3 regions of the Arthrobacter sp. FB24 genome follow, and region 3 is predicted to be linked to each of the others. Evidence: riboswitches for the same ligand, from Rfam matches in the RefSeq annotation. Region 3 holds a riboswitch; each other region holds the start of a gene.

Evidence for each region. A riboswitch is a leader RNA that binds a small molecule or an ion and turns the genes downstream of it on or off. The one in region 3 is predicted to bind cyclic di-AMP.
Region 1: it holds a riboswitch for cyclic di-AMP, as region 3 does, so the genes downstream of both, ARTH_RS11815 (NlpC/P60 family protein) here and ARTH_RS03340 (hypothetical protein) in region 3, are expected to answer to the same signal.
Region 2: it holds a riboswitch for cyclic di-AMP, as region 3 does, so the genes downstream of both, ARTH_RS04090 (C40 family peptidase) here and ARTH_RS03340 (hypothetical protein) in region 3, are expected to answer to the same signal.

What each region holds. Positions count from the first base shown of each region.
Region 1 is NC_008541.1:2,618,848-2,628,694, forward strand. Features, by position in the region: gene ARTH_RS11780 (SulP family inorganic anion transporter) at 1-824, shown strand, start outside; gene ARTH_RS11785 (DUF5671 domain-containing protein) at 843-2,603, opposite strand; gene ARTH_RS11790 (hypothetical protein) at 2,561-3,025, opposite strand; gene ARTH_RS11795 (DUF5129 domain-containing protein) at 3,137-4,582, shown strand; gene ARTH_RS11800 (cupin domain-containing protein) at 4,798-5,175, shown strand; gene ARTH_RS11805 (DUF1918 domain-containing protein) at 5,218-5,409, opposite strand; gene ARTH_RS11810 (hypothetical protein) at 5,601-6,188, shown strand; gene ARTH_RS11815 (NlpC/P60 family protein) at 6,302-7,066, opposite strand; cyclic di-AMP (ydaO/yuaA leader) riboswitch at 7,070-7,264, opposite strand; gene ARTH_RS23145 (polysaccharide deacetylase family protein) at 7,494-8,996, shown strand; gene ARTH_RS11830 (hypothetical protein) at 9,022-9,276, shown strand; gene ARTH_RS11835 (DNA alkylation repair protein) at 9,243-9,761, opposite strand.
Region 2 is NC_008541.1:859,326-869,172, reverse strand. Features, by position in the region: gene ARTH_RS04125 (alpha-mannosidase) at 1-1,451, opposite strand, end outside; gene fdhD (formate dehydrogenase accessory sulfurtransferase FdhD) at 1,627-2,499, opposite strand; gene ARTH_RS04115 (molybdopterin molybdotransferase MoeA) at 2,571-4,094, opposite strand; gene ARTH_RS04110 (DUF6457 domain-containing protein) at 4,091-4,462, opposite strand; gene mobA (molybdenum cofactor guanylyltransferase) at 4,523-5,140, opposite strand; gene ARTH_RS04100 (HNH endonuclease) at 5,186-5,686, opposite strand; gene ARTH_RS04095 (NlpC/P60 family protein) at 5,910-6,674, opposite strand; gene ARTH_RS04090 (C40 family peptidase) at 6,814-7,398, opposite strand; cyclic di-AMP (ydaO/yuaA leader) riboswitch at 7,559-7,736, opposite strand; gene ARTH_RS04085 (M23 family metallopeptidase) at 7,866-8,687, opposite strand; cyclic di-AMP (ydaO/yuaA leader) riboswitch at 8,691-8,925, opposite strand; gene ARTH_RS04080 (metal-dependent transcriptional regulator) at 9,045-9,740, opposite strand.
Region 3 is NC_008541.1:690,510-700,356, forward strand. Features, by position in the region: gene ARTH_RS03305 (phosphatase PAP2 family protein) at 136-921, shown strand; gene upp (uracil phosphoribosyltransferase) at 934-1,569, shown strand; gene ARTH_RS03315 (glyoxalase superfamily protein) at 1,706-2,083, shown strand; gene ARTH_RS03320 (HAD-IA family hydrolase) at 2,128-2,832, shown strand; gene ARTH_RS24510 (DUF7793 family protein) at 3,014-3,268, shown strand; gene ARTH_RS03330 (dolichyl-phosphate beta-glucosyltransferase) at 3,196-4,197, opposite strand; gene ARTH_RS03335 (hypothetical protein) at 4,347-4,811, opposite strand; gene ARTH_RS03340 (hypothetical protein) at 5,053-5,829, opposite strand; cyclic di-AMP (ydaO/yuaA leader) riboswitch at 5,829-6,003, opposite strand; gene ARTH_RS03345 (sensor histidine kinase) at 6,152-7,684, opposite strand; gene ARTH_RS03350 (response regulator transcription factor) at 7,688-8,428, opposite strand; gene ARTH_RS03355 (hypothetical protein) at 8,683-9,264, shown strand; gene ARTH_RS03360 (winged helix-turn-helix domain-containing protein) at 9,808-9,847, shown strand, end outside.

The DNA.
Region 1 (9,847 bases), 1.9 Mb from region 3:
ACCAGGAAATGGGGGCGCTGGGGATCGCCAACGTGGCAAGCGGCATGCTGGGCGGCTTTCCGGTCTGCGGCAGCTCATCCCGGACGCCGATAGCGCTCGACGCCGGGGCCCGCACCCCCTTCAGCGGCATCGTGGCGGCAGCCCTGGTGGTGGTATTCATGGTGGCAGCCCCCGGAGTGACAGCCTATCTCCCCACCACCACGCTGGCCGCGGTCGTCATGGTTGCAGCGGCCTCGCTGGTGGATATCAAAACCCTGCTCCGGCTGGTCCGGATGAGCAGGATGGAAACGGTCCTGCTCGTCGCCACATTCCTTGGGGTCGCGTTCGTGGGGGTGCTGCAGGGCATCGTCATCGCCATTTCCCTCTCGCTGATCGCGTTCATCCGGCGGGCGTGGGATCCGTACCGCACCGAACTGGCGAGCCTGGAAGACATCCCGGGATATCACGACCTGAGCCGGCACCCGGAGGGCAAGCGCGTCCCCGGCCTCGTGATCGCCCGTTTCGATGCGCCGCTCTTCTTTGCCAACGGAGCGGTTTTTGCGGAGCACATCCGCAATCTTGTGGCGAACGCGCCCGCGCCGGTGAAGTGGGTCATTGTGGCTGCCGAGGCCATCACGGACCTGGACACCACCGCCTTGGACGACCTCGTGGAGCTCGACGACGAACTTGCCGGCCAGGGCATCAGCCTGGTTTTTGCCGAGTTGAAGGGACCGGTCAAGGACCGCCTGCTCAGGTTTGGCGTCAGCAGCAGGTTTGGTCCGGACCACTTCTTCCCCACGGTCAACAACGCGGTGCGCACCTACAAGCGGACCTTCGGGATCTAGCCGCTGTTGTTAGCCGGCTCAGTCCGAACCCAAGGGAATCACGTCGAGGCGCGATCCCGGGCCTATGACTATGAGGACACGGTCCGCCGCGACACCGTCCAGTGCCTCGGCGAGCCGTTCGGGCAAGTCGCCCGCGGCACCCTCCGCAGCGGTCGCGGTGACGGATGTCCCGGCACCGGGAGTCGCAGCGCCGGCGTTCGCAGCGCCGGAGGTGCCGGCGTCGGCCTTCCGCCAGACGGTGACACTCGCCCCGGTAACCTCAGCCGCCACCCGAACTAGCGGCTCCGGGTCCCCGGCCGCCACCAGGATCACTTTCCGCACCGTGCGTTTGCGGGGCGCAGCGGCTGCGGTGAGGGAACGGTCGTGCCGCCATACCGCGAAGTGGTATCCGGCGGCGAGTCCCGTGGCCACGAGCAGGCCCAGCGGCGCCCTGATCCGGTCCACCAGGCTTCCGCCGCTGATGTCGTCGAGCAGGAATTCGAAGACCCGGTACCCGATCACCAGGAGCGTGATGACGGCGACGATCGCGCTCAGGCCGAAGACTGCGATGAGGTACACCCGCCGGCCCCGGCGGCCAAGTTCAGTCGGTTCCGGCGGCACTCCCGGCTTCCAGGTCAGCCACCACAGCGGACCGCCGACTGCCAGGGCACTGATGCCGCCCAGCAGGAGGGTACGAATGCCGTCGCCGGCCAGTGGCGTCGCTGCGATGCTAAGGGCCGAGTTGACCACGATGCCGATGCCGGTGGCCGCAGCAACCAGACCGACGCCGGAGGTCACTAGCTTTGCTGCCTGCAGGGTGGTGTCTGACCGCCCCATGGAAACGGTCCGGTGGTACGCCCAGACGAGGGAACCCACTGCGCCCGCAGCTATCGCCGCCCCAAGCGGCTCCAGGATTTCGCCGACCGGGTCCGAACGGTCAAAGGCCAGCCGGAGCAGGACAAACAGGACTGTGCCCGTGCCGCCCACAGTCAGGAGGACGGCCCCGAGGATTCCGACCACCACCAGTGCCACATCGGCGAAATCCGTTTTCAGCCGGCGTCCGCCGTCGTGAATCCAATGCCACCACCAGATAGCGGCGCCGCCGGCGCCCCAGGCGAGCGACTGCAGCACGAACCTCCACCACGGATCCCCGATGGACGCCGATGACGTGAAGCCCTGGATCGCAGTGTCCAGGAGATTTGCGAGCGCTGTCACAGTTCCGCCCACACCGATGATGAGCCCGAAAACCGCCCCCACCACCGTGGGAACATCCGCGAGCAGCGAGGGGCTCTTTCGCGGATGCCGCCACATCCAGCGATGCCAGGCCAGAACTCCTGCCCAGACCAGTCCGTTGGACAGTGACAGCTGCCACCCCAGCCGTTCGCCTCCGATGACGGACGCCGCGGCGCTGAGCAGCCCGGTGGCAGACGTGATGAGCGAAACCGCATACATGCCGGTCAGGTAAAGTCCCCAGCCCGCGGACGACCGCTCAATGGCGTCGTCGAGCCGCCGCCACACGAACCACCAGAGGGCGGCTGCCATGGGCCCGCCGATCAGTGTGAACGCCAGCGACCGGGCCAGGCCTGCCACATCACCTGCGACAAGCACCGTGCCGGCGCCGAGGAGCCGGCCCAACAGGCCGCTCAGTCCGATGGCCGTCACCACCACCAAGGCGAAAAGCAGCGTGTATACGATGAGGCGGCGGACCGTCGGCTGGGCGGACCCCGCTGCCGGGGCAGGCACCGGCCGGACGGCGGTCATTGCTTCACCGTCCGGTTCGTGCAGACCCTGAGCTGCCACGGCGCGGAATCAATCAGCCATTTTCCGTCCGTCTTGACGAGGTCAAACACGTCCTCCATCTCGTAGTCCGAGTTCCCGAAGGGTCCGCCCCCGTTCGACACCACGATCAGGACCCGGACGTCAGCAGACGAGGCCCGCTCCGTGGTGGACACCAAAGTGACCCGCAGGTTGTCCGTGGAGGCACGCTCAAAGTCGACGCACTGAGTGCGGGCCGTTTCCGTGAGGTAGGCGCTAGCCGCCGACTCATCGCCGTCGATGACGGCTGCGGAGTAGCGCTGCACCACGCCCTGGGGCGTGGACTCGTCTAGCAAGGCCGGTTCGCCCCGCGAGAAGACCACAGCCAGGGCAGCCACCGCAAGGACGGCGATAACTGCCAGGATAATCACGAGGATCCTGTTCGGTTTTCCCGCCGCTGCTTCCATGTGGTCAGTATGTCGCACTGCCCACACCCTAGCTACGGTACTTTCGGCCCTATCAGCAGTGATTGGCATGAACGAGGCTGAAGACAATCGTTGCCTCATGGGAAAGGAATCATGCGCAGAGCACTGGCTGCCATGTTGCTCGTACTGCTCGGCCTGGTAAGCGGTCCAGCCGCCGCCCGCGCCGAGCCGCCGGTGGGGATCGTGGTGGAAGACGGTGCCGGCGTCCTGGACCGCAACCGCCTGATCCCGGCCGTGGAAGCCATGGACTTCTACGAACCCACCCGGGTTGCCGTGTTCACGTACCGGGGCTCGGCGGAGGACAACCTAAACGAAGAAGTCCTTCGCTTCGCCCGGGCGCAACATCCGGAATGGATCAGCGGGGACGGCCAGAAATGGGCGGACGGTCTGTTCATCTTCGCGGTGGACCCGGTGGGACGCCATGTGGGCACCTACATGGGCGAGGACCGCAAGGTTTCCCTGGAACAGCGCGAGGACATCCAGAACGCCTCCAAGGATTTGCTGCGCGATGCCCAGTGGACCGACGGAACCATCGCCGGCATCCGGCGCGGGGCGGAGCTGATCAACCAGCCCTGGTACCGGTCCACGGCATTTCTGGTGACGGCATGGAGCTCCGCCGCCGCGGCCGTCCTCGGTGCCGCGGCATGGTTGGTCGTGCGGTGGCGCACCAGGGCCGCCAGCCGCAGGGAGCTCGCCCGCGGGGACGCCAGCTACTCCAGCGTCAGCATGGATCTCCAGGTCACCGAGCTCAACGCCGGCACCATCCCGGAGTCCTCCCGGTACGGCAGCACCGTCCTCGAGAAGCACCGCACCTTCCTGGCAAAGTACAAAACCGCCACGGAGCTGGCCAACCGGGCGCACGCGCTCACTCCACGTGCCATGAGCCGGCGGCCGAACCTCAAGCTGGTGCGGGATTTTGCCGACGCCTCCGCTGAACTGGATGCCCTCGATGACGTCATTGCGGACACCAACGCATTGCTCAACCGCGGATCAGCGTGGGCATCTGCCTGGGACCGGCAACTGGCGCCGTTCCGCAGTGACCTGGCAGCCCTGGAACAAATGCTCAGCAAGCGGCACGCCGCGGGCGACTCGGCGACTGCCGCGGCACTGCGGTCCTTCCGCGACGAGAGCCACCGGGACATTGAGAGGTGGTCGGCCGAACTCGCCGAGGGCACCACGAGCCCTGAAACGGCCCTGGACCGGCTGCGGGATGCCCGGACGCACCTGACCGAACTGCTGAAAAACCACGCAGACACAGTCATCGCAGGCTTCGCGAAGACCGACCGGGAGGCCAGACTGATGCGAGAGGAAATGGACAGCGCGCAGGCCGGTACAAAGGTCAGGTACGGCCGTACTTACGAACCCAGCATCCTTGGCACGGTCTATCCGTCGTACTACTTCTTCTCAGTCCCCGCCTTCAACACCGGGTTCAGCACCGGGGTGGGGAGCGTCAGCACGGCCCGCGGCGGTGGCGGCACCACCGGCTACGGCGGCAGCGGAGGCAGTTTCTCCGGGTCCGGGAGTTCGTCCAGTTTCTAGGCACGGTTCAAGGCCCCGAACTGCCGGCGGTGCGGCCGCTGCGGCCCGCCACCGGGTCTCGACAAGGATCCCGGATCGGAGGAAGCTGAGCATCGTAAAGCGATCACTACATCGGTTCGCCGCATCGATTCAGACCAGGCAAACCGACTCCGCTGTCCGGTCGCGCATGCGGGTCCGGACAGCCCCATCCGCAACTCCGATTGATGGAGAGAGCCATGACCACGAACGTTGTCGCTCAGCTCGCAGTAAAGTCGCACAATTCTCCGGACGAAAAGCGCCGCCCGGACAAGACGGAAGTGGATCTTGTATCCGTCGACGCCTACACCATCGGAAGATTCAAGTTTGAACCCGGCTGGCGTTGGTCCGAGTGCATCAAGCCCGTCGTCCAGACCGATTCGTGCCAGCTCAGCCACGTTGGTTTCTGCGTTTCCGGCAAGCTCACGGTCCAGACTTCTGACGGCAGCCAGATCACCATCGCCGCTGATGACTCCTACAGCATCCCGCCAGGGCATGATGCATGGGTTGAGGGAGACGAGCCCTTTACGGGCATCGAGTTCGTCAGCGCCGCAGTGTTCGCCAAGGCCGCCGAATAGCGGCCAGGCGGCGTCTGGCAGCCCAGGTGCACAGCAGCTTCCCTACTGCGGGTGGATCCTGTCCACAACGAAATCCCCGCCGGGAATGACCGTGGTTTCATGGCCGTCGTCGAAACGCACCACGTAGGGCGGCGCTCCGTCAGCGCCGTGGACCTCAATGATCTGGCCGTGCCGCTCCGCCGATCCGACCGTCTTGCCCCGGATAGTGATCCGGTCTCCCTGGGTTGCCTTCATGGCAATCACCTCCAAGAACCAGAGTACGAGTGTCGGGGCAGGGATAACAGGGCCGTTCCGCACTGGCAGGACGGGGGTTTCGGCCGGGGGCCTATGCGGCGCCGGCCGGCATCTGGCGCTGGTGGCCGCCTGGCAGGAGTATTGGGATACAACGGATCTTGACCCTGGCACGGGACCGAGGGGGAGCTGCTATGGCGGAGGAGAAACCGACCAGCTGGTGGGCTACGCTGCCCGGTCTGCTGACCGCCGCCGCAGCGGTTATCACCGCTGTGACGGGGCTGCTGCTCGGCCTCGGGCAGCTTGGGATGTTCGACGCCGGCAAGCCCGCAGCTTCAACGGCGGGCTCCTCCGCCGCCGGCGCGTCCGCACAACCGGACGGCACCGTGCCGCCGTCGGGTGCCGGGTCCGGCGCCGCTAACAGCCCGGAATGGGCCGTGGCCCTGCCCGCCGAACGCCGCTACCGGGCTGCCGACGTCGAATACGAAATTCTCGGTGCCCGTGCCCGCCCTGATGTGTCCGGCAAGATCGCGGTGACGTTTACGCTCAGATGCACCAACCACGGCAGGTACGACATCAACTTCTGGGACTCAACATTCAGGCTGAACGCGAGCGGGGTGAGCCACTCCCCCGATTCCGGCCTGAACGAGCTGGTGGCTGGCGATGCAAGCAAATCGGGCGATGTCCGCTTCACTATCCCGGCGGACACGCGCGATGCGGTCCTTCGCATCAAATTCGCAGAGGGCGAGGGCACGGTTCAGATCGCGATATCCCCGCCCTGAAACCCCGGGCGGATACGTGGCGACGGGGAAGGCCGGTGACCGGCTGCCCCCAAGGCAGCAGATCACCGGCCTGTCATCCTGTTCCCTGCCCCCGGCGAGAACGGGACGGAAGGCTAGGCTCCGGCGCGGACGAAAGTCACGCCGCCGGTGGCCGTCAGCCAGGACAACGGGTGCGTGACGGTGGCGTTGACGCCGTTCATGCCGCCGCTGATCACCTGTCCGTCGCCGACGTAGATGCCCACGTGGCCGGACTGCACCACCATGTCGCCGGGCTGGGGTTCCCCCACCACTGAGCCGTAGTTCATGAACTGCATGGGTCCCAGGTCGCCGACGGGAATGCCTGCGGAGCCAAGCGCCTTCTCCACCATGGCGGTGCAGTCCTGGGTGATGCCCAGTTGGGCATAGGCGGCAGAAACCATGGCGGCATTGACGCCGCCGGCAGCCGGGGCCGGGGCAGGGGCGGGCGCAGCCGCCTGGACCTGGACGGAAACGGCAGGGGCCGCCGGTGTCGCGGCCGGTGCCGGAGCTGCCGCCGGGGCCGCCGCTTCTGCCGGGGCGGGCTCTGCAACCGGCACTTCGACCGGAGCGGGGGTGGTGCTGACGTCCGGCCGCTCGAAGCTGATCCTGACGTGGGAGTCCGCGCTGAGCGGGGCACCCACCTGGGCCTGGGCGTCGAGGCCGGATGCCGGTGCCGAGTCGCGTTCCGCGGGAGCCTCGGCGGCCTGCGCAGCCATCCCGCTGGACAGGACCAGGCCCGAAGCCGCCGCAATTACCGCGGCCTGGCGGCCAACCTTGCTCCTGCCGCGGGCCGTTGGGAACCCGGAGCGCCCTGCAGGCGCGGTTGACGGATGATGAGCGGGCAGTTTGCGTGAAGACATGAAGTAACCTCTCCCGATGCCTGCGAGGTTAGCTGTCGGATTCGGATGGGAGACACCCGGCCGCAGTTGCCATCCGCTCAGAGGACGGCGTGCGGCTTCACCCCGAAGACCTGCACAAGAATCCTGCAGGCCAAAAGTGGTTTCCCCGTCCCTGCCGGATGGTTTCGATCGGATCCCGGACCGCGGCAGGGTTAGGCAATCCGCCCGGGAGTGCCCGCATCTGAGATAACCGGCACCGTTCCACCGTACGCGTGCCTCTCGGCCGATGTCACATTTGAGTAACGCGCTGCCGGACCAAGGGCGGCATGCAGATGGCTGCTGTGTACTTGGGTACTGCGGCAATCAAAGTCGAGTGTTTTGCCTTGGCGCCGCGAGGCGTAGTCTACGTGCATGTTCTTGCGGGGGGACTCACACGCTTGGAGGCATCATGCGTTGGTCGAATCAGCCTGTCCGCAAGCCCGCGCGTTGCGTGGCGGATCCCCCTGAACCATTGGCCGAAGGCCGGCACGGCAGGCGCTGGGTTGCAGTCCTGGGTGCCCTGCTGCTTGCTGTCAGCACAGTGGCGGGCGTGGCCGGTACTTCGAAGGCTGCGGCGCCAACCATCGTCAGCCTGACGTTCGACGACGGCCTCGGCAGCCAGTTGGCCGCGGCGCAGGAGCTGAAAGCCCACGGACTGGTGGGAACTTTCTTCATCACCACGTCCTTCGTGGGCCAGTCCGGGTTCCTCACCCAGGCAAACCTGAACACTCTCGTGGCCGACGGCAATGAGATCGGCGGCCACAGCGTGACCCACCCGGACATGACAACGCTCAGCGCAGCGGCCGCCAGCGCGGAGGCCTGCAACAGCAAGTCGACCCTCGAGGCCTGGGGCTTCACCGTCCGGAACTTCGCCTACCCCTTCGCGGCGGTGAATCAGACAGCCCAAAACGCCGTCAGCGGCTGCGGGTACAGCAGTTCCCGTGGCCTCGGCGACATCCGTTCTCCCGCCAGCTGCGCCGACTGCCCTGTCGCCGAGACGCTCCCGCCGCAGGAACCCATGGTCACCAAGGCGCCGGACCAGGTGGCCGCCACATGGACCCTGGCGGACCTGCAGGCGACAGTCACCAACGCCGAGACAACCGGCGGCTGGCTGCAGCTGACGTTCCACGAGATTGCGAACGGAACGGATCCGTCGCTGTCCATCAGCCCCGCGCTGTTCAAAGAGTTCGTCACGTGGCTGGCCGCGCGGACAGCAAACGGTACGACGTCGGTGCGTACAGTGGCGCAGGCATTGGGCCAGTCCCCCGTGACGTCACCGCCTCCCTCGCCTTCACCGTCACCATCGCCGACCCCGTCACCCTCGCCGGCGGGCTCGTTTACGGATGTTCCCGCGAACTCGCAGTTCTACACGGAGATCAGCTGGCTCGCCTCGCAAGGGATTTCCACTGGCTGGGTTGAAGCCAACGGCACCAGCACGTATCGCCCGGCGCTCGCCGTCAACCGGGATGCCATGGCTGCCTTCATGTACCGACTCGCCGGGAGTCCGGCGTACACACCGCCGGGCACCTCCCCGTTTATCGATGTGACGCCGCAGACGCAGTTCTATAAGGAAATCGCCTGGCTCGCTTCGAAGGGCATTTCCACCGGCTGGGACGAAGGAAACGGCGCCAAGTCGTACCGGCCGCTGCAGACCGTGAACCGTGATGCGATGGCAGCCTTCATGTACCGCTTTGCCGGCAGCCCTGCCTACAACGCCCCGGGCGCCTCCCTCTTCACTGACGTGGTCCCGCAGACGCAGTTCTACAAGGAAATCAACTGGCTCGCGTCGATGAACATCTCCACCGGCTGGGTCGAAGGGAACGGCACCAGGACCTTCCGTCCCGTCCAGTCCGTGAACAGGGACGCCATGGCGGCCTTCATGTACCGCTACAACAACGCCTTCCCTGCGTAAGAACCCGCGTGAAGCGGAATACGTGGTGAAACACTATTGCGTGGCGATCTGCCAGCTGAGCGATCAGCCGCCGGAGGATTTCGACGTCAACACGGAGCTCCTGATCCTCGAGGGCAAGGAACTGCATGTGGCGACGTGGGACGCCGAGCCGCGGGACGGCGGCTTTGACGTCCTGGTTCTCAACGACCGTGTCAGCGCCCTCGGGTTCATGGTGGTTACAGACTGGGAGTTCCTGGAAGGCAGGGCCTACGCGGTGGTGGAGCGCCGGGCCGGCGGCTGAGCGGCGTCCGCAAGCGACAGCGCCGCCGCGCGCCTCAGCCACGGATCGGGATCCCGCACCCAGCGCTCCAGCACAGCGCGTGCCCGCATCCCCGCTTGTCCTTCCAGCGCCGCCACCAGGGGACGGACGACGTCGACGGCGAGCGGGTCCACCAGCTCACCCAGCTGCGCCTCCCGCACAAAGCCCTCGATCCGGGTGAGGTCGGAGTTGTTGAGCAGGGCCACCCGGGACTGCAGCAGGACAACCGCCGCCAGGCGGCGTTCGAAGACGGGAACCGACCACAGCTCGGTGCTAAGGGCGGTGATGTCGTCGTGCACCAGGTCACGGTGGCGGCGCAGCATGTCACGGATGGTCCCCCGCACAGCACCGACGGATGCACCGTAGAACTGAAGGCGGTCGCCCAGCCGGGCGTGCGCCTCTTCCGCCCTGAGCCAGGAACTCTCCCGCTGCAGCGAGGCATCCACGAAGTCACAGGCATCGGTCACCCGACTATTCTGTCCTAATATCGCGCGCTGGCACACGGGCACCGGTGCCCGTGTGCTGCCTGCGAGCGCGTGCCGCGGCTACGTGA
Region 2 (9,847 bases), 170 kb from region 3:
GCCGTACGGTGGGCGGCGGCGATCATCTCCCGTGTCGGTCCGCCGCCGCCGTCGCCGTAGCCGAACGGGACCAGGGAGACGGTTCCGCGGCCGTGGTCCCGGTAGTTGCGTTCCGCATGTGCCAGTTCCCGGCCGCTCAGCTCCGAATTGTAAGTGTCCACGGGCGGGAAGTGGGTGAACAGCCGCGTGCCGTCGATTCCTTCCCAGTTGAAGGTGTGGTGCGGCATCCTGTTGACCTGGTTCCAGGAGATCTTCTGGGTCAGGAACCACTTGCTGCCGGCAGCCTTGACGATCTGCGGCAATGCAGCCGAGTAGCCGAAGGAATCGGGCAACCATGCCTCCCGGCACTCCACGCCAAACTCGTCGAGGAAGAACCCCTTGCCTTCGATGAACTGCCGGGCCATGGCCTCACCGCCCGGCATGTTGGTGTCGGATTCCACCCACATGCCGCCGACCGGCACGAATTTGCCCGCTTTGACCTTCTCGCGGATCCGGCCGAACAGCTCGGGGTAGAACTCCTTCATCCAGGCGAGCTGCTGCGCGGACGAGCAGGAGAAAACGAAGTCGGGAGACTCGTCCATCAGGGCCACGACGTTGGAGAAGGTGCGCGCGCACTTGCGGATGGTCTCCCGGACGGGCCACAGCCACGCCGAATCGATGTGCGCGTGTCCTGTGGCGACCAGCTGATGGGCGGAGGCATACGCCGGACGGGAGAGAACCTCAGCCAGGGCTGCGCGGCCTGCCGCGGCGGTGCCGGGAATATCGTCCGGATCCATGACGTCCAGCATCCGTTCCAGGGCGCGCAGGATCTCGTGGCGGCGCGGCAGTTCCATCGGGAGCTCATGCATGAGTCCGCTGAGCGTCCATACGTCCTGCTGCAGTTCCCACACCGTCTGGTTGAGCTCGGCGATGGCCATGGCGCCCAGCCGGTATTTGGGGTCGCTTCCCGCTGTTGCCTTGTCACCGTAGGGCATGGCTGCGAAAGTCCACCCCTGGGCAACATCGGGGTTGGCGGCGGCCTCCACGTAGAAGTCCACTGCCATCCCGCTGCCGAGGAGCTTCAGTGGAATGTACTGGTTCCGGGGCGAGATGGCCTTGATGATGGTGCCGTCCGGCCGCCAGGCGATCCCTTCGCACTGAAAGCCCGGGAGCTCCCGGGTGAACCCCAGGTCCACCACTATTTCCACCGCGGTATCGGGAGCCGTGCCCCAGGAATCGGGCACCTCACCCTGCAGCCTCAGCCATTTGGTGCTCCAGGGGCGGCCCCACGCCGATCCGTGTTCCAGCGGCACGAAGTCGTGGCGCAGGGCCTCCAGAACGGAGACAGGCTCGTCCGGAACGTCCCAGGCGCTGAGGTTCAGCGGAACGCTGCGGGAGTACACCGCAGGGTCCACGCGTTCGCGCATGAAGCGGTCCAGACGGACTTCCGTGATGCGGCGGTCGTCGTGCAATGTAGTCCTCTTTAATGCCTGTTGTGTGGAAGCTGACAGCTGGTGCACGGTATGCGCCCGGGCGTTGGGTTCAGCTTATGCGCAAGCCCTTGAACTCAGCCGAAGGAGCGGATCGGCGCGTCCATTCGATGGATAAAATCTACTGCGCCGGGCCCAATAAACCAAGCATTCTGCCCTAGCTCGGCACGGGGGCGGGCGCCGTGACACGGTGGTCTCCGGCATAAACGTTGAGGGTGGACCCCCTGCTGAAGCCCGCCAAGGTCATGCCGCTGGCGGCGGCAAGTTCAACGGCCAGGCTGGAAGGGGCGCTGACGGCCGCGAGTACCGGAATCCCGGCGAGCGCCGCTTTCTGAACGAGTTCGAAGGATGCCCGGCCGGAGACCTGCAAAACCGTCCCCGCCAGCGGCAGCAGCCGTTCGCGCAGGGCCCAGCCCACCACCTTGTCCACGGCGTTGTGGCGTCCCACGTCCTCGCGCAGGCACAGCAGCTCCGCACCGCCGTCGTCGGTGATCCGGAAAAGGCCGGCTGCGTGGACACCTCCAGTGGCGTCGAAGACGGCCTGCGCCGCACGGAGCTTGTCCGGGAGTCCGGACAGCGTCTCCACGGGCACGGTCAGCGGATCCGCCGCCGGGCTGAAATGCGACGACTTACGGACGGCGTCGATGGAATCGGTGCCGCAGATGCCGCACGAGCTTGACGTGAAGATGTTGCGTCCCCGCTCAGGCAGGACGACGTCCGGCCTGAGCTGCGCTTCCACGACGTTGAAGGTCTGCACTCCGTCCTCATCCTCGCCCGCGCAGAACCGCAGGGAGATGAGTTGCTCGGCGTTCCAGATGATGCCCTCGGACACCAGGAACCCGGCCACGAGGTCAAAATCGTCGCCGGGCGTTCGCATGGTGACGGTGAACGGGAGCGAGCCGAGCCTGATTTCCAGCGGCTCCTCCACGGCCAGGACATCTTCCCGGTGCCGCACGGGGAATGCGAGGGACTGGGCTGAGCCGTCCAGGACGAACCTGTGGATCTTGCGGCGTTGCGTCATGCGGGCCACGATGCGCTCCTTAAAGTGCGGGATATGACCATCATTGCAAGCCCGGACCGCCTTCACCAGCCGGGACCGTTTTAGCCGAGCAGCGCACTCCAGTCCACCGGCCCGTCCGAGGCTGAGGGCTTTCGCGGGGCCTTGCGGGGAGCGGCTTTGGCCTTCGCGGCGGCGGGTTCCGCAGCCTGGATCGGAGCGCCCCAGGGCAAGGCGAAGGCGGGCACCGCTTCGCCCAGCTGGACGCCGTGCGGCGGAACAACAAGGACGCCGTCGGCAGCAGCAAGACCGCGCATCATGCCGGGCCCCGCGTGCCGGGCAGGGGACGCCATCCCGTACAGCAGCCTGAAGGGCATCAGCCGGGTCCGCCCCGGATCAGCCTCGATCATCGCGCCGCAGGGCACCTCATGGACCGGAGGGAGGGTTCCGTGGCCAAGGGCGGCGAGCAGGGGCGCGCCCACCGTGCAGAGGGCCATCATCGCGGCAAGGGGATTGCCCGGCAGGCCAAGGATGAAGCGGCCGTCCGGCAGCTCGGCGAGGACGGCCGGGTGTCCCGGGCGCATGGCGATGCCGTCGATCAGCAGGCGGCCGCCCAGTTCCGCGACTGCACGGCGGAGGTGATCAGTCCCGGACCGGCCGGTTCCGCCGGTGGTGATGACGACGTCGGCAGGCGCTTCTTCCGCTACCGGCTCTTCCGGCAACAGCACGGAGCCGTCATCCGGCACGGTCTTCTCCGCCGGACCGGCCGATTCCGGTCCGTCGTCTTCCAGGGCAGCCAGCCATTCGTCGTAGCCGTCGCCTATTTTCTTTTGCCCGGCGCAGATCCCACCGAGCATCTCGACCACAGCCCCAAGCTGCGGGCCGAAGGTGTCGCGCACCTTGCCCGGAGCAGGCAGGCCCGCGGTAACCACCTCGGAGCCTGTCAGCAGGATCCTGACCACAGGTTTCCCCTGCACCCGGAGGGAGTCGTGGCCGGCCAGTGCCGCGAGGGCCAGGTGGGCCGGGTTGAGGACTGCCCCGCTTTTGACCAGGACGTCACCGGCGGCCGCTTCCTCGCCTGCCTTCCGGATGTGCTGGCCGTTCTTCGGTTCACCGGGCCTTGCTGCGCCACCAAGGGCAAGGATGGGGAGCCCCTCGTCGTCCGTCGTGATCATGCCGCTTTCGCTGCGGAGCACAGCCTTGGCCCCTGGTGGTATGAGGCCGCCGGTGACGATGGGACTGGCCTGGTGCGGCGCAAGCCTCTGGCCGGGTTCGGCCAAAATCCAGGGCCCCGTCCCGTTCACTGCCCAGCCGTCCATGGCGGATGAAGCGTAGTGGGGCATATCCTGGAGCGCCGTAATATCGGCAGCGAGCGTCCGGCCCAGCGCACTCCTGAGCGGCACCGGTCCCGGCGGAATGGGTGTGGCGCAATCGAATGACCTCTGCCGGGCTTCCTGCCAGGTGTGCGCCAAATGGGTGTGCCCGGCATCGTGGGATCCTGTGTCGGCCTCGGGCGCACCGGTGCCGGCACCGGCTTCAGCCGCGCCGGGTGCGGTGCGGCCGGAGGATTCCCCGTGGTCAGGAACGTCGCTGGCGGCGTCACCGCCGTCCGGCGGCGCAGCCGTCATGCGCCGGTGGTCCCGCTGTTGGTGGACGGTCCGGAGGCCTGATCGGTCCGAACCGGCTCAGAACCTGACACGGCAGGCTGCCCGGGCACAGCCGGCTCCACTGCGGCATAGTCCATGGCAAGCGCCCGCGCCACGCCCAGGGCGGCCTGCATGGAGACCGCATCAGGGGCCTGCCCGGAACCTGTCGCCATTCCCGCCGCGAAGCCGGCGATGAAGGTCGTCAACGGCGCCGCCGGCCGCACGACGGAGTGCGCAGCCACACCGGCCAGCGCGAGTACTTCATTGACATCAACCTCGACGTCCTCCAACTCGAAGGCTTGCAGCAGCGCCCGGCACCAGTCCTCCAGCGTTTCGTCCTGGCTTTTCACTGTTGCCTCCAAACTCAAAATTCGGTTGCGGTGCCACCGCACGGTCCCACCGACGGCGGCTCAAGACCCTTGGCGGGACACCCCTAGCGCGGTGGCATCGTCCCAAGTATCCACGTCATCCGTGGCACCGGCGGGGACGGTAACAGTCCGCACGTCAAGCCTAGCAAGGAGGGCGAACACTGAAGCTCCTGCAAGCCCCCCGCTCCTGTCCATTTCGTCTACGGAACGTTGTAGCGCGGCTGTGCCATAAAGGCCTGCGAGGGGTTGTTTGCAGCCGTCAGGGGAAATGGACATGACACCATCCGGCCCCGTGGGGTCCGGGCCATGGTCCGTAAGGGCGGCCCTAAGGGCGGCAACCGCCTGATCCGCCTTGGGCATGTCGCAGGCCAGAATCAGCGTCATCGCGGCCCGGAGCGGACCGCGCGCCCGTTCCAGTGCCGCCAGACCCGCAGCAATAGCCGCGGCAGGTCCCGAAAAGGCAGGCTCCTCGCGGCAGGACAGGACACCGGCAGGCAGTTCGCCGGGATCCGGGCCGACGACCACGGCGGCGCCAGCTCCGGCAGCCGCCGAAAGCGACCGCGACAGGAGGGTGGCGCCGTCGTACATCAGCTGGGACTTGGGCACGCCACCCAGCCGCGATGACCGGCCGCCCGCCAGGATTAAGGCATCAAACTCCACAAGGCAAGCCTAGCCATTGAGGCGGGTCTGCGCAGGGGTGACGCCTCAGGCGGCGGATTCTGGCAGAAGGAAAGGGTCCCAAGCGGGGGTGGGCTTTTCCAGCTCCTTGATCTGCCAGATGGTGCCGTGCGGAGGCGCGGGCACGAACCTGAGCTTCCAGCCCATCTCGGCCGGCGTGTGGTCGCCCTTCACGTTATTGCACCGAAGGCAGGCGGCCACAAGATTTTCCCAGGAGTCCGCACCGCCCCTCGATTTCGGGTGGACGTGGTCAATGGTGTGTGCTGCCTTACCGCAGTAGGCGCAGCGGTGGGCGTCACGGCGCAGGACGCCCCGGCGGCTCACCGCGGTGGTTGTGTTGTACCGCGGCCGGATGTAACGGTTCAGGAGAATCACGGACGGGCGGCCCAGAATCTCCTGCGGCCCGACGACAGGATCGTCGCCCTCGGCCACTACGCTAGCTTTTCCGGTCAGCACAAGAACCAGCGCCCGGCGGAAGGTTACAACCGCCAGCGGTTCATATCCAGCATTAAGAACGAGAGTGCGCATGCACATACCTCTTCACGGCCGCACCCGTCAGGGGCTCGAGGGCCGGCTGCCCTCTGCTTGTCCGGGCTATGGATCGACAACACAAGAGTAAACACTCAAGTGGCCGATCACCGAATCGGTCCTTTACCATACACCCCGTGTCGGCAAAAATTCACCTGCCGGAAACGCAGAAGAACCCCTGCCCGGAGGCAGGGGTTCTTCCGGCAAGCGTCAGCTGGAGGCTTTAGCCGCCAACGCGGATGAAGACCGGGCCGGAGCCGACGTTGACGCTGAACAGGGAGGTGGTTCCACCGTTCCAGCCACCGTGCACGGCCTGGCCGTTGCCGACGTATACAGCGATGTGGGCCATGCCCATGCCGCCGTTCTCGTAGTATGCGAGGTCGCCCGGCTGTGCCTCGGCTGCACTCACGGTGCGGCCCAGGGAAAGGTAACCGGCCGGCCAGCCGTGGTAGTTGATGCCTACGGCTGCAAGCGCGTTGGTGGCGAGGGCCGTGCAGTCCTGGGCAACACCGAGCTGGGCGTAAGCCGCAGCTGCGATCGAGGCGCCGTTTCCGCTGGCAGCAGCGGGGGCCGCCGGGGCCGCCGGCGCTGCCGGGGCGGATACGGTCTCTGCAACGGCAGCCGGAGCGGCCGCGGGAGCAGCTTCCTGGACCTCAACAACCGGCTTCGGAGCCTCAACGACCGGAGCCGGGGAGGTGGAAACAGCCGGCTTCTCGAAGGAGATGGCGATGCTGGATGCAGCCGAGATGTTGGCCGGAGCGGAAGACTGGACTTCCAGGGTGGAAGCAGAGGTTGCTTCGCGCTGAACATTGGTGTCGGCAGCGTTGGCTGCGATACCGCTCGTCAGGACCAGACCGGAGGCAGCAGCGATAACCGCAGCCTGACGGCCCATGCCACCGGCGTTGTCGCCGACGGCCTTGGCAATGACAGCAAGCGAGTTGGTCTTAGTAACCTCGGCGCGATGCCGTGCGATGGCACGTGTAGTCATTAGTTCTCTCTTTCGTTTTCCTCAGACTGCATGGCAGGCCGCGGTTTTTGGACGCTCCGGCATCTTGGGGGTAAGCCGGAACGGCCCGAACAGGGTTTTTAGCGAAGAACGCGCGCTTCAGCGAAGGGAAGCGCGTGTTTTAGCGAAGCGTGTAGAACGCAGAAGTGCCCGTGGCGGACACAGCGTGCAGGAGAGTGCCCTGCGAGGGGTTGAGCGCGCTGATCATCATGCCGTTGCCGACGTAGATGCCAACGTGGGCGCCGCCGTTTTGCATGACAAGATCGCCCGGCGCCGGTGTGGCGGTAGGCGTCATGGCTGTCCATGCGTTGGTGCGGGGGATGCTGATGCCGGCCTGCGCGTAAACCCACTGGGTGAAGCCTGAGCAGTCCCAACCGCTGGGAGTGGTGCCGCCCCAGACGTACGGGCTGCCGATACCGGTGTAAGCGATAGCAGCGAGGCCCGATGCTGCTGCGGAAGATGCGGCGTCAGCAAGCTTGCTTGCCTTGGCCTCTCCGGCAGCCTCAGTGGAGGTCTCGCTGGCGTCCGTACCGGTGGACTGTGCCCGAACGGTTTCAACCTTGGGCGCTGCCTTCGTGGTCACTGCCGGACGCTCGAAGAAAACAGTCGCTGTCGGTTCTGCAGTTACGGTCAGCTGGGCCGACTGTGAGCCGGACTCCGTCGAAGCGGAAACGCCCAGGTTGGTATCGGCGGCGTTTGCCGGCATCCCAACACTGAGGATCAGTCCGGAAGCAGCTGCAATGACAGCCGCCTGGCGACCTACGGTCCCGGCGTTGGCAGTAACAGCCCTGGACACGGAGTTCAACGGGTTCGTACGAACCGTTTGCGCGCGGTGGCGCGCAGAATTGTGACGTGTAGACACGAAGGTAGCCTCTCCCAATGCCTACGAGGTGAGCTGTCGGATTCGGATGGGAGTCACCCGGCCGCTCGGCTTCCTGGGAAGCGTTGCGACTTAACCCCAAGGTCTTCTTGCGAAGACCAAAATTGGTTCCCCCGCCTCTGCCAGACGATGTAATGCGAACGGACCTTGAGCGGTGGCAGAGTTAGGCAATCCACTCAAGAGCGCCAACTTCGGAAAAGTTGGCGTGCTCTAAACGGTACAGGAATTCCGAACGAATGTCACATTCAGGTCACGGCATGTCACAGGGATGCGAGAGTGACCCATCGTTTGGATCAGAGCCAGCCGAGCGGGTCGACGACTTCGCCGTTGACCATCACTTCGAAATGGAGGTGGCAGCCGGTGGAGGCGCCGGTGGTCCCGCTGAGCGCCACCACATCGCCGCGGTTGACCTTCTGGCCGACCTGGACACTGGACGACGAGAGGTGGTTGTACGTGGTTTCCAGGCCGTTGCCGTGGTCAATCACCACACGGTTTCCACCGCCGTAGGGGTGCCAGCCGGAGAAGGTCACGGTTCCGCTGGCGGCAGCAAAAACGCTCGTGCCGCACTGGGCCGCGTAGTCCTGGCCGCGGTGGAACTCGCCGGCTCCGCCCGTGATCGGGCTGACCCGGAAGCCGAAAGGTGATGCGGTGACCATCTGTTCCAGCGGCGCGCCCAGGCTGCCGGTGGATGCCGCGCGGGTGATGGTTCCGGCTGACTGCGCGCTCAGCAACTGCTTGAGCTTGCCGTCCGGATCCCCCTTGGTGGCTACGGTGGTCCGGTTGAAATCGATCTTGGCGCTGGCGGCCGCGGAGACCTCCGGCTGGGCCGCGACTGATGCGGCGGCGGTATTCGCCGTGTCTGACGTGGCGACCATGGGGCTGGTTGACGGGACGGTCACGGTGAGGACCAGTCCGGTGGCGGCTAGCGCAATGCCTGCCTTCTGACCCACGCCGCTCGCCGAGGCGAAGTCCGTCACCTGGCTGAACAGGCTCCGGCGCCGGCGCGCATCACGGTGTGCGTCGCGCGGCCTGACCGTCATTACGGCTTCGGCCACGGGGTACTCCGAAGCGGGACCGGTCGCCCTGCGGCGGCCCCTGACGGTCTGCGTGGTCAAGAATTATCCTCTCTGGGAAGCCTGCGGAGTTAGCTGTCGGATTCGGGTCAGAGAGATCAAAGACCCGGTCCGCCAATGCAAGGCATCCGACACAGGGGTATCCCAAAGGAATCCTTCGTCGGAGGTGCTTTGCCGCTGACGGACTTCACCCCAAGGCCGTCTTGCAACGGCCGGTTGTGGTTCCCCCGCCTCTGCCAGGAGGTGATTCGTACCGTGATCCGCTGGCAGAGCTCGGCTTCGGATCAGGTAACGCTTTAGTATCGGCGCTAGTCCTCAACTATAGGTGATTAATCAGCGCGGTAATAATTCCGTTATCTGCGTCTCAGTGCGTTGTAGGTGGTCCTACAAGGTGCGCGGTTAGCGGACCGTAACAAATACGTGGGCTGCCACTTCGGGCGGCAGCTCCAGTGCACCTTCGATCTCGGGTACGCGCACCGAGATGTACTCCCCCACGCGCTCCAAAGACAGGGATGCCCCCGGACGGATGCCGCCTTCATCAAGCTGCACCAGCAGCTCCGGCTCAACCTGGATGGGCTCGGCCAGGCGGCTCACGGTAACGCGTGAGTCGACCCCGTATCCGGCCATGGCGTCAAGCAGGTTCACCACGCCGTCGGTAAACGCCGGAGCGGGCTGGCCGCCGAGTGCCGCCAGGCCGGGAATGGGGTTGCCGTATGGGGAAACCGTGGGGTGGTCCAGAAGCTCGAAAATGCGGCGCTCAACCCGCTCGCTCATGACGTGTTCCCAGCGGCACGCTTCGTCATGGACATACGCCCAGTCGAGGCCGATGACGTCGGCGAGGAGCCGCTCCGCAAGGCGGTGCTTGCGCATGACTTCGGTAGCCCGTTTCCGGCCCGTTTCGGTGAGCTCAAGGTGCCGGTCGCCCGAAACAACCACCAGTCCGTCGCGTTCCATCCGGCCAATGGTCTGCGAAACGGTGGGTCCGGAGTGGCGGAGCCGTTCGGCAATCCGCGCACGGAGAGCAACGATGTTCTCTTCCTCAAGCTCCAAGATTGTCCGAAGATACATCTCCGTGGTGTCGATCAGATCCGTCATCCAGCTCAGCTCCTCGAGCACAGTCCTTGCGTCAGTCCCACCGTACCGCGCGGCAGCGTTTACCGTTGGCCTTGGCGAAGTGGACCTGCATCCACCGATCAGCCTTA
Region 3 (9,847 bases):
GCTCAATGATAGTTTCGAAGATACGGAAGGCGCAGGCGACGGATGAGCCCGGGAGACGACGTGAAGACCTTGACTGACCGCATTACCGACCGGTGGGGGCGGTGGGTGGTGCCTTACGCCGCCCTCTGGATCACCATGCTGATTGGCGGCGTAATCGTTGTGACGCTGGCGTTCCTCGGCGCCGAAGTCTACGACAACGTGGTGGACGAAGCCGGCCTCGCCAACCTCGACAAGCCCGCGCTGGCTCTGTCCGAAGACCTCCGGACCCCCTGGCTCAATTCCGCCGTTACCGCCTTCACCAACATTGGCGGCGGGATCGGCATGCCGATCGTCGGCAGCATCCTGACGGCCTGGCTGACCTGGGCGGGACGCACCTGGCGGCCCCTCATCCTGGTGGGCGGCGGAGCTGCTGCCTCGGTGACTGCAACCACCTTCGGCAAAAAGCTCTTTGGCCGCACGCGTCCCGACCATGCGGACGCTGTTCCGCCCTTCGAGGATTCGCCGTCGTTCCCCAGCGGGCACACGCTCAACACCACCGTCGTCATCGGGCTGGTGGTCTATCTGGCCTGCCTGCAGATCCAGCGGACCGTGGCCCGGGTGTCCATGATCACGGCGGGTTCGCTCTTCATCATCGCCATGGGCCTGAGCAGGGTCTTCCTCGGCCACCACTGGCTGACTGACGTCATCGCCGGGTGGCTCCTTGGCCTTGCCTGGGTGGGAATCGTGATCCTGGCCCACAGGCTGTTCCACGTGATGCGGCACCGCGAGCATGCCGGTCCTGCCCCGACGTTCGACCACCCGGTGCTCCGGGAGGAACTTGCGGCCCACCATGCCGCACACCGCGCCGAGGACCACCCGGAGGGCACGGACAGCCCCGGGCAGGCCCGCGGCCCGCGGGGCGGGGACACCACCTCCGGGTGATAGTTTTGACCCATGCGCACACTCGTCGTGGACCACCCGCTGGTCGCTCACAAGCTCACCGTTCTGCGGGACAAGAACACCCCTTCCCCGGTCTTCCGGCAGCTCACCGAGGAGCTCGTCACGCTCCTCGCCTATGAGGCCACGCGGGACGTCCGCACCGAACCCGTCACCATCGAAACGCCGGTCAGCACCACCATCGGCACTGCGTTCACCAAGCCCACGCCGCTGGTGGTTCCCATCCTCCGCGCCGGACTGGGCATGCTCGAAGGAATGACCAAGCTTGTACCCACGGCCGAGGTCGGCTTCCTGGGAATGGCCCGCGACGAGGAAACCCTGGACATCATTACCTATGCGGAGCGCCTGCCTGAGAACCTGACAGACCGGCAGATCTTCGTCCTGGATCCCATGCTTGCCACCGGCGGCACCCTGCGCGAAGCCATCAAGTTCCTGTTCAAGCGCGGTGCCTCGGACGTGACATGCATATGCCTCCTCGCTGCCCCCGAGGGCCTGGCCAAGCTGGAGGAAGAACTCTCGGACGCCAACGTGACCATTGTGCTGGCATCCATTGACGAGAAGCTCAACGAGAAGTCCTACATCGTTCCAGGACTCGGCGACGCCGGGGACCGCCTCTACGGCATCGCCGGCTAGCAGCCGGGCTGAATCTTCAAGCCGTGGCTGCGGGCCGGGGACTGCGTTCCGGAACGCAGTTCCCGGCCCGCACCCGCGTTCTCGGGAAGCGGTTGCCCTCTTCCGGATTCCGGTGGCCGCGGCTAGCCTGTGGCCCATGGACTGGAAACTCGAACTGGTGTTTGTCCCTGTGTCCGACGTGGACCGTGCCAAGGATTTTTACGTCAACAAAGTCGGCTTCAACGCGGACTACGATGAACGTCCCATGGAGGGCCTCCGTTTTGTCCAGCTGACCCCGCCGGGCTCCGGCTGTTCGATCGCCATCGGCGAGGGCCTCAACGACGCTCCGCCGGGCACCGCTCCCGGCCTGCAACTTGTGGTCAGCGACATCCAGGCCGCGCACAAGCAGCTGAAGGACAACGGTGTTGACGTCAGCGACGTCGACGTCCAGGCCTGGGGCCACTTCGTCCACTTCGCCGACCCCGACGGCAACAAATGGGCCGTCCAATACATCCCCCACCGTCCGAACGGCTAGGTCACAGAATCCCGCCGCTGCCTCTGGTGGGGCAGGATGGAAGCATGAGCTTTCACCCCGACGCCCCCGCAGCGGTCACCGCGGCTTCGTCCGCTGCCATCGTCACCGCCCGTGCCGTCCTGTTCGACATGGACGGCACCCTCGTTGATTCCACGGCCGTCGTGGAGCAGGTGTGGGGTGAATTCGCCGTGCGTTACGGCCTGGACATCGCCGAGATCCTCCGCACCTCCCATGGCGTCCAGGCAGGGGACACAGTGCGGCGATTTGCGCCCGCCGGCGCCGACGTTGCCGCCCTGACCGCGGAACTGGGCGCCATGGAGCGGGTCCGGACAGAGGGCATTGTGGCGTTGCCCGGGGCGGCCGACCTGCTGCGCAGCCTCCCGGCGGATGCCGTGGCGCTAGTGACTTCAGCCGACCGGATCCTGGCCGATATCCGAATGGGCGCCGCGAAGCTTGCCATGCCGGCCACAGCCGTCACGGCAGATCTCGTCACCCGGGGCAAGCCGCATCCGGAAGGTTACCTCCGCGCCGCAGAACTGCTCGGCGTGGAGCCGGCCGATGCCCTGGTCTTTGAGGATGCCCCGGCAGGCATTGCGGCCGGTGTTGCCGCCGGGATCCGGACCGTGGCCATCGGGCCCAACACCGGCCCGCTGCCGGACGGCGTCCTGCACATTGCCGACTACTCCGCGGTATCCGTCACCACGGACGTGGACGACGCCGGCGTCCGGACGATTTCCTTCCGGTTCTGACGCCCAACCCGGTGCCCTGTCCAGTAGTTTCATGGGGGGGGCGGCTGACTCTATCTTGGGGGGATAGGATGACCGGAATTCCGATTGACGGCGCCAGGGGCACCGTCGAGCTCCGGAACGGCGTCTTGCATGTGCGTTGATTCCTGGCCTGGCCATTTGCGAGGAAGCCGCCGTGGCCGTGATGTCCGCCGTCAATGAACTGAGCTGCGGACGTCCGTTTCCGATGCTGGTGGACATGGCTGCGACTGAGTCCATGAGCCGCGGCGCCCGGCGCGTCTTTGCCCGTCCCAGCACCGTGGCCAGGGTGGCGCTCCTCGGGGCTTCTCCGGTGGACAGGGCATTGGCCAACTTCTTCCTCAGCGTTCATTCTCCTGCTGCTCCGACGCGGTATTTCACCTGCCCGGAGGAAGCCATGCGGTGGCTCCGGCTGCCGTAGCCGTCATCGAGGCGGTGGCACCACGGCGCGAGTTGGGCCCGCAGTTCCGGAACCGGAATGCGGCCGGCCGCCAGGTCGCGGCTGAGGCGGCCCATGCCGCGAAGATCGGCGAGCGCGGTCTGGAAAAGGTCCACACCGGCGTCGCCACCGTCGGTCCAGTCCACCGGGACCTCGTGTACGCGGAGTCCGCATCTTTCGGCCAAGACCAGCAGTTCGGTGTCAAAGAACCATGCGGTGTCGGCCGTGTGCGGCAGGATGTGCCGGGCAACATCTGCACGGATAGCCTTGAAGCCGCACTGCGCATCGCTGAAACGCGCACCCATCAGCGTATGCAGCAGAAAGTTGTAGCAGCGGGAGATGAATCCCCGCCACGGTCCGCGGACAACACAAGAAGATCGTGCCAGCCGCGACCCGATCGCCAGGTCCGAGTGTCCGGAAAGAAGCGGGGCGACCAGGGGAGCGAGCGCAGCGAGGTCGGTGGAAAGACTCACGTCCATGTAGGCCAGGACGGGTGACGGCGAGGCCAGCCACACGGTGCGGAGCGCGTTGCCGCGTCCTTTGGAGGTTAGCCGGACCACCGTGACCTCGCGTAGTTCCCGGGCCACTCGCTCGGCGGCCTTGAGCGTGCCGTCGGTGCTGGAATTATCCGCCACCGTAATCCGGAACGGGTAGGGAAACGTGCCGGCCAGATACCAGTGGAGTTGGCGAAGGGACTGCTCCAGGCCCTGTTCCTCGTTGTAGACCGGGATGACTACATCCAGGACGGGCGCAGCGGTTCCTGTCACGCCCGTCATCCGCGTATCTGTGGGGGCCCGGCGGACGTGACCCGGCCGGAGGAACGTCGGATCGGGAGGACCCGGCCTGGGGTCGACGGCGGCCTGCGGTTGCGGGTGCAGCGGGGTTCCCGTGGCCAGGTCTGTGAGCGTCATGGTTCAACTATGGCGCCGCCGCATATGAAGAATTTAGGCCGAAGCTGTGCAGCTGCTGTGGGCCTTGCCGGGTGCGGATAAGGGCAAGGGAAACGGCGACAGTGCGCCCGCCGTCTTTGGTGGGAGCACCGCCGCCGCGGTTGGGTGCGTTATGGGCCCAAAAGGTCGCAAACGTTGGTTGCAGTGCCGGATCCTGAGAATCTCCGCAATTCGTTGCCTTGGGAGTCCACAGAGAAATTGACATTCCCCCGCGTGAGGAAAAGCCCGGCAGGAGAGGGGAGCTGAAGGAGGTTGTTGCCGGTGGCCTTCACTTCGATCACGTTTTCGCTTGGAAACGAAAAGAAGAGGACGCCCGTGATGACCAGCTTCAGGGGCTTTCCGTTCGGCCCCGTCAGGGTTACCTTCAGCGCCGGGGAAGTGCTGATGACGTCCCCGGAGGGAGTCGTGATGTTCTTGGCCTTGCCGGTGACTTCACCGGTGACAGGAAATCCGCAGCTAGTGAAAGTGGCGGGTCCGTCCACGGTGATCGGCGGGCCCGAAGGGGCGGCGGCGGCCGGAGCGGCGGCCGCGAAGATTGAGGCCAGGACGGCCGTCGGAACTAACCATTTTTTCATTGTTGTGCTCCCTGCATCTTGATGACGGCGCTGGGGCCGGCAGCCGCTGGGAAGACAATTGAAAGCGGCGGCGACCAACAGTCACTCGTCGACCTTGTGAAAACCTTGTGGCCCCGAAACGGAGCGCGAAGGTCCCCGGGGGTCCAGGAGGAAGCAAACAGCCAAGACGGCCGGGGCCCCGAATCCAAGCATGGATTCGGGGCCTCCGGCGTTGCGAACCAAGGTGGCTACAGGTGCCGGTCTAGTACCAGTTGTTGGCGTAGTGGAAGTCCAGGGCGCCGCAGGGGGAGCCGTACCGTTCCTTCACGTAGTTCAAGCCCCAGTTGATCTGGGTGCGGAAGTTGGTCAGGTAGTCGGACCCGGCGCTGGCCATCTTTTCGGCCGGCAGCGACTGGACAATGCCGTACGCGCCGCTGCTGGCGTTCGTGGCAGTGGTCTTCCAATCCGATTCCTTGGTCCACAGCGTGGTGAGGCACTGCATCTGGTCAGCCGCCCAGCCGTACGTTCCAAGCTGGGAGGCTGCATACGCCTGGGCAGCTGCGGGATCGTCCACGGCTACGGGCGGCGCCGGGGCAGGAGCCGGTTGGGGAGCCGCGGCAGGTGCAGGAGCGGGGGCGGCTGCAGGCGCTTCCGGTGCCGTCTCCTCCGACGGCTTCTCACCGGACGACTGCGCGTTCACGCTGACGGAGGACGGCGCGGGCATGGCGGAAACGAGGATTTTTTCGAACGCGAGCTTCGATTCGGCGTCGGCAGTAGTTGCGGCGCTCCCTGCGCCCGTTGCCGATGTTGCAGGGCCGACGGGTTCGGAAGCCTGGCCGGCGGCGCCGACACCAATCAGCACGGCGCAAGCGGTGGTTACTACTGCGGCCCGGCGGCCGGAGCCCTGCAGGCTGGCAGCGAACCGGGACAGCGGGGACACCTTGGCGGCTGCTTCGGCGCGGTGGCGTGAGCGTTGCGCAGGCGCTGCGGACTTGCGGGAAGCGGGCTCAGGACGTACTTCTGGCGTGGATTTAGTCATGGTTGCCTCTCGATGCCGGCGGAGTTAGCTGTCGGGTTCGGATGAGGTCATCCGGCCGCACGGAACTTCACGTGTCGGCTTCACCCCAAGGGCGGCTATGCAGAATGCCCGGAGACCTGGGTCCCCCGCCTCTGCCTGATCATGAGGAAATCCGGGTAGCGGCAGAGTTTGGCGTCCATCCGGATATGCGGCCGGAACGGTGGCCGCACTCTAAAAACCGTACAGGAGTCCGGCGCTTAAGTCACATTTCGGTAACGAGGGTCACGATGGCGGCGCGTTGGCTTGCGGGATCGCCGAAGCCGGAAGCGGGTTTGCGGTGCCGCTAGGCTTCCGGTAATTCTCCCGGGAGCCGCAGGGCAAACTCGGTGCGTCCCGGGCGTGAATTGACCTCCACGGTTCCGCCGTGCGCCTCCACGATCGACTGCACGATCGACAGGCCCAGGCCACTCGTGCCCTCGGCAGCCGCAGCGCGCGTGCCGCCGGAACCAGAAGCAGAACCTCCCGGACTGGTTCGCGCCGCATCCGCCCGGGCAAAGCGGGCGAAAACCCGGTCCACAAACTCCGGCGGGATCCCGGCACCGTTGTCCGTTACGGTCACCACGGCGCTGCCGTCGGCTGACCGCATCACTCCGGTGACCACGGTAGTGCCCGGTTCCGTGTGCTTGCGGGCATTGGAGAGCAGGTTGGCGATCACCTGGTGCAGCTGCCTGGCATCCCCGCGGACCACCACGGGCTCTTCCGGAAGCTCCAGCTGCCAGATGCGGTCCGGTGCCATGACCTTCTCGTCGCTGACGGTTTCCACCGCAAGCTGCGTCAGGTCCACATCGCTGATCTTTAGCGGCTGGCCTTCGTCCAACCGGGCCAACAGCAGGAGGTCCTCCACAAGGGTGGTCATCCGTTCAGACTGGCTCTGCACCCTGGCCAGCGACTTCTGGCCGTCCGGGGTGAAGTCCTCGGTCATGCGCATGAGTTCCGTGTAGCCGCGAATGGCGGTGAGCGGCGTGCGCAGCTCGTGCGATGCGTCGGCCACGAACTGGCGCACCTTGGTTTCGCTCTGCTGGCGGGCTTCCAGCGCTTTGGAGACGTTATCCAGCATGAGGTTGAGGGCATGTCCCACACTGCCCACTTCGGTTCCGGGGTGCGCGTTCGACGGCGGCACGCGGACTGCGAGGGCCACCTCGCCGGCGTCGAGCGGCAATTTCGAAACCTGCGTGGCGACTTCGGACAGTTGCTCGAGGGGTTTCATGGTGCGACGGATCAGCACCGTTCCGGCAAGGCCGATCAGGATCAGGCCGCCCATCGACACGATCACCATCGTCCATACCAAAGAGTTGAGCGTGTTCTGTTTTTCGTTCAGGGGGAGTCCGGTGACAATCACGTCCCCGTATGGCGCCTGGACCGCCACCAGGCGGTAAGAGCCGGTGGACAGTGCCCGGTCGACGGGCGTTCCGTCGTGCTGGAGTGCCAAAAGAATCTGGTTATCCTCGGGGGAGAGGGACGCCACGGTGGCGTCTTTGGCGAGGAACCCGGCGCTGCTGACAGTCCCGTTATCTATGCGCGCGATGAGCGTCCCGACGCCCTGGCCCGGGCCTTCGAACCCGTCCTGCCTGCCGGACGGGTTGCTGGGCCGTGGCCGTCCTGCCTCGTTCGACAGCCGCGAGGCCTGCCCCAGCCGTTCATCGAGCTGCCTGGTCAGGAAGGAATCCATGGAGGCATAGCTGAACAGGCCGATCGCGCCGCAGATGGCCACAAGGAGTGCCATGGCCACCAGTACCAGCCGGGTGCGCAGGTGCCAGGTCGACGGATCAAGCCAGCGGCGGCGGTCTTTGCGGGTTTCGCCGGAGAGTGTGGGCACCGCTCAATCCGCCGGTTTGATGACGTATCCCGCGCCGCGGACGGTGTGGATCATGGGCGGGTGGACGGCATCCACCTTTTTTCGCAGGTAGGAAATGTAGAGCTCCACGATGTTGGCCTGGCCACCGAAGTCGTAGTCCCATACGCGGTCCAGGATCTGTGCCTTGCTGACCACCCGCCTGGGGTTCTCCATGAGGTAGCGGAGGAGTTCGAACTGGGTGGCGGTCAGCTGCAGTTCCTCCCCGGCCCGGGTCACTTCGCGCGTGTCAATGTTGAGGACGAGGTCGCCCACCACGAGTTCGGCGGTGTCCATGGCGGCGACTCCGGAACGCTGGACCAGCCGGTGAAGGCGCAGGAGCACCTCTTCCATGCTGAAGGGCTTGGTGACGTAGTCGTCCCCGCCGGCCGCCAGGCCAAGGATGCGGTCCTGGACGGCGTCCTTCGCCGTCAGGAAGAGCGCGGGCACCTCCGGCGCGAAGGCGCGGATCCTGGTGAGCAGTTCGACGCCGTCGAACCCGGGGAGCATCACATCCAGCACCAGCACGTCCGGGCGGAATTCCTTGGCGAGTTTTACAGCATCCGGGCCGTCTCCGGCGACGGCAACGGACCAGCCTGCCATCCGCAGGCCCATGCTCATGAGCTCGGAGAGGCTGGGTTCGTCGTCCACCACCAGGGCACGGATGGGGGAGCCGTCCGGGTGGGTGAGCTGGGGAAGGTTGTTAGTCATGGAGTGCGAAGTGGCCATGGGACAACTCTCCGATCTGCGGTTTAGCCGGCGCTATGGGGATCCTGTGGGCCAGCTGTGAATCCCAGCCTAGCGAGCTGAACGCAGGGGCGGGCCATCCATGGGCTGCCGGGCGGGGAGCGCCGCCGTCGTCCGCTGCTTCCGGTTTGCTACCGGAGGCGGGATGGGGATCATCCCGGCCTTACGCTAGCTGGCGTACCCCGCCGCCTGGCGGCTTTCCGGGCGGGCCGGCGGGCCGTTCGAAGCCGTGGACCGTGAAGCGGGGGGTTGCTGCCGCCGGAGCGGCGGCTGTTCTCGCGGGCGGAGCCGGCGGGGGCATCTATGCCCTGACCTCCAGCTCTGCGGCGGCTGACGGCACGGCCGATGCAGGCGCATTGCAGGAAACATCGCCGGGCGGCCGCGGCGGTGCGCAGGGCGGCTTTGCCGACGGCGGGATGCCGCCCCAGGGCGGCCCGGGCAACTTCGCCCCGGATGGCCTGGGCGGAATGGGCAACGGAGTATCCGCCGCCGTTCACTCCGAGTACGTGGCCCTCGAGGACGGCGCCTACGTCACCAAAGTGGAACAGCAGGGAACGGTCACCGAAGTGAACTCGGGCTCCGTGACAGTCAAGAGCACGGACGGCTTCAGCCGCACTTATGCACTCGGTTCAGATGTGGCGGTGAGCAATCTGCAACAAAGGCGTCAACAGTCCGGCGCTGCGGCCACCAGCCAACTCACCGTGGCGGACATCGTGTCCGGTGCGATGGTCAGGATCGTTGCGGGTAAGGACGGTGACAGCTTCCCGGCGGAGTCGGTCCAGCTGGTAGCCGCGACGCTCACCGGTCAGTCCAACTGAGCCGGCCGGCGGGCCCGGCGGGGCTGCGCAGGACAGAATTTTTCCGTGAAGCCCGGCCGGGGGCTGGACATGTGCAAAGCGCGGCCCTCGTATTTCAGCAATTCCATACAGGCTGAATTTTCGCATCGAAAACACGAGTTATGGAGAAGAAAATTCGGCATTCAAGAGAATCCGATCGATCGTTCTGAAAAACACCTGTTATATTATTGGCATTTCAGAATCGTGATTTGGGCCACAATGCGGGATTCTGTCTCACGATGCGGACGATAGTGTCCATTGTTACTTGCAAGTTTTCATTGTTACGTTGCACACTTCAATTGTGAACAAGAACTCAACAGCACCTGCAGCCGCAGAATCCTGGACCAGCCCACCCGCTGGCGAAGACATGCGCTGTTGTCGAATGCACGCCTAACTTTCCCACCCCGAGAAGTTTTTAGGCATTCGCCCCTAGCCCAGCGTCGGGCGCCCCTCCCCAGATCTCATTGCGGGGAAAGACAGCATTCGAGCCGCGATGACGGCCATTCACATTGAGGTAAGCATTCCATGTCAGTTGCATCTGGATACGTCCACATCTCCGTCCGAA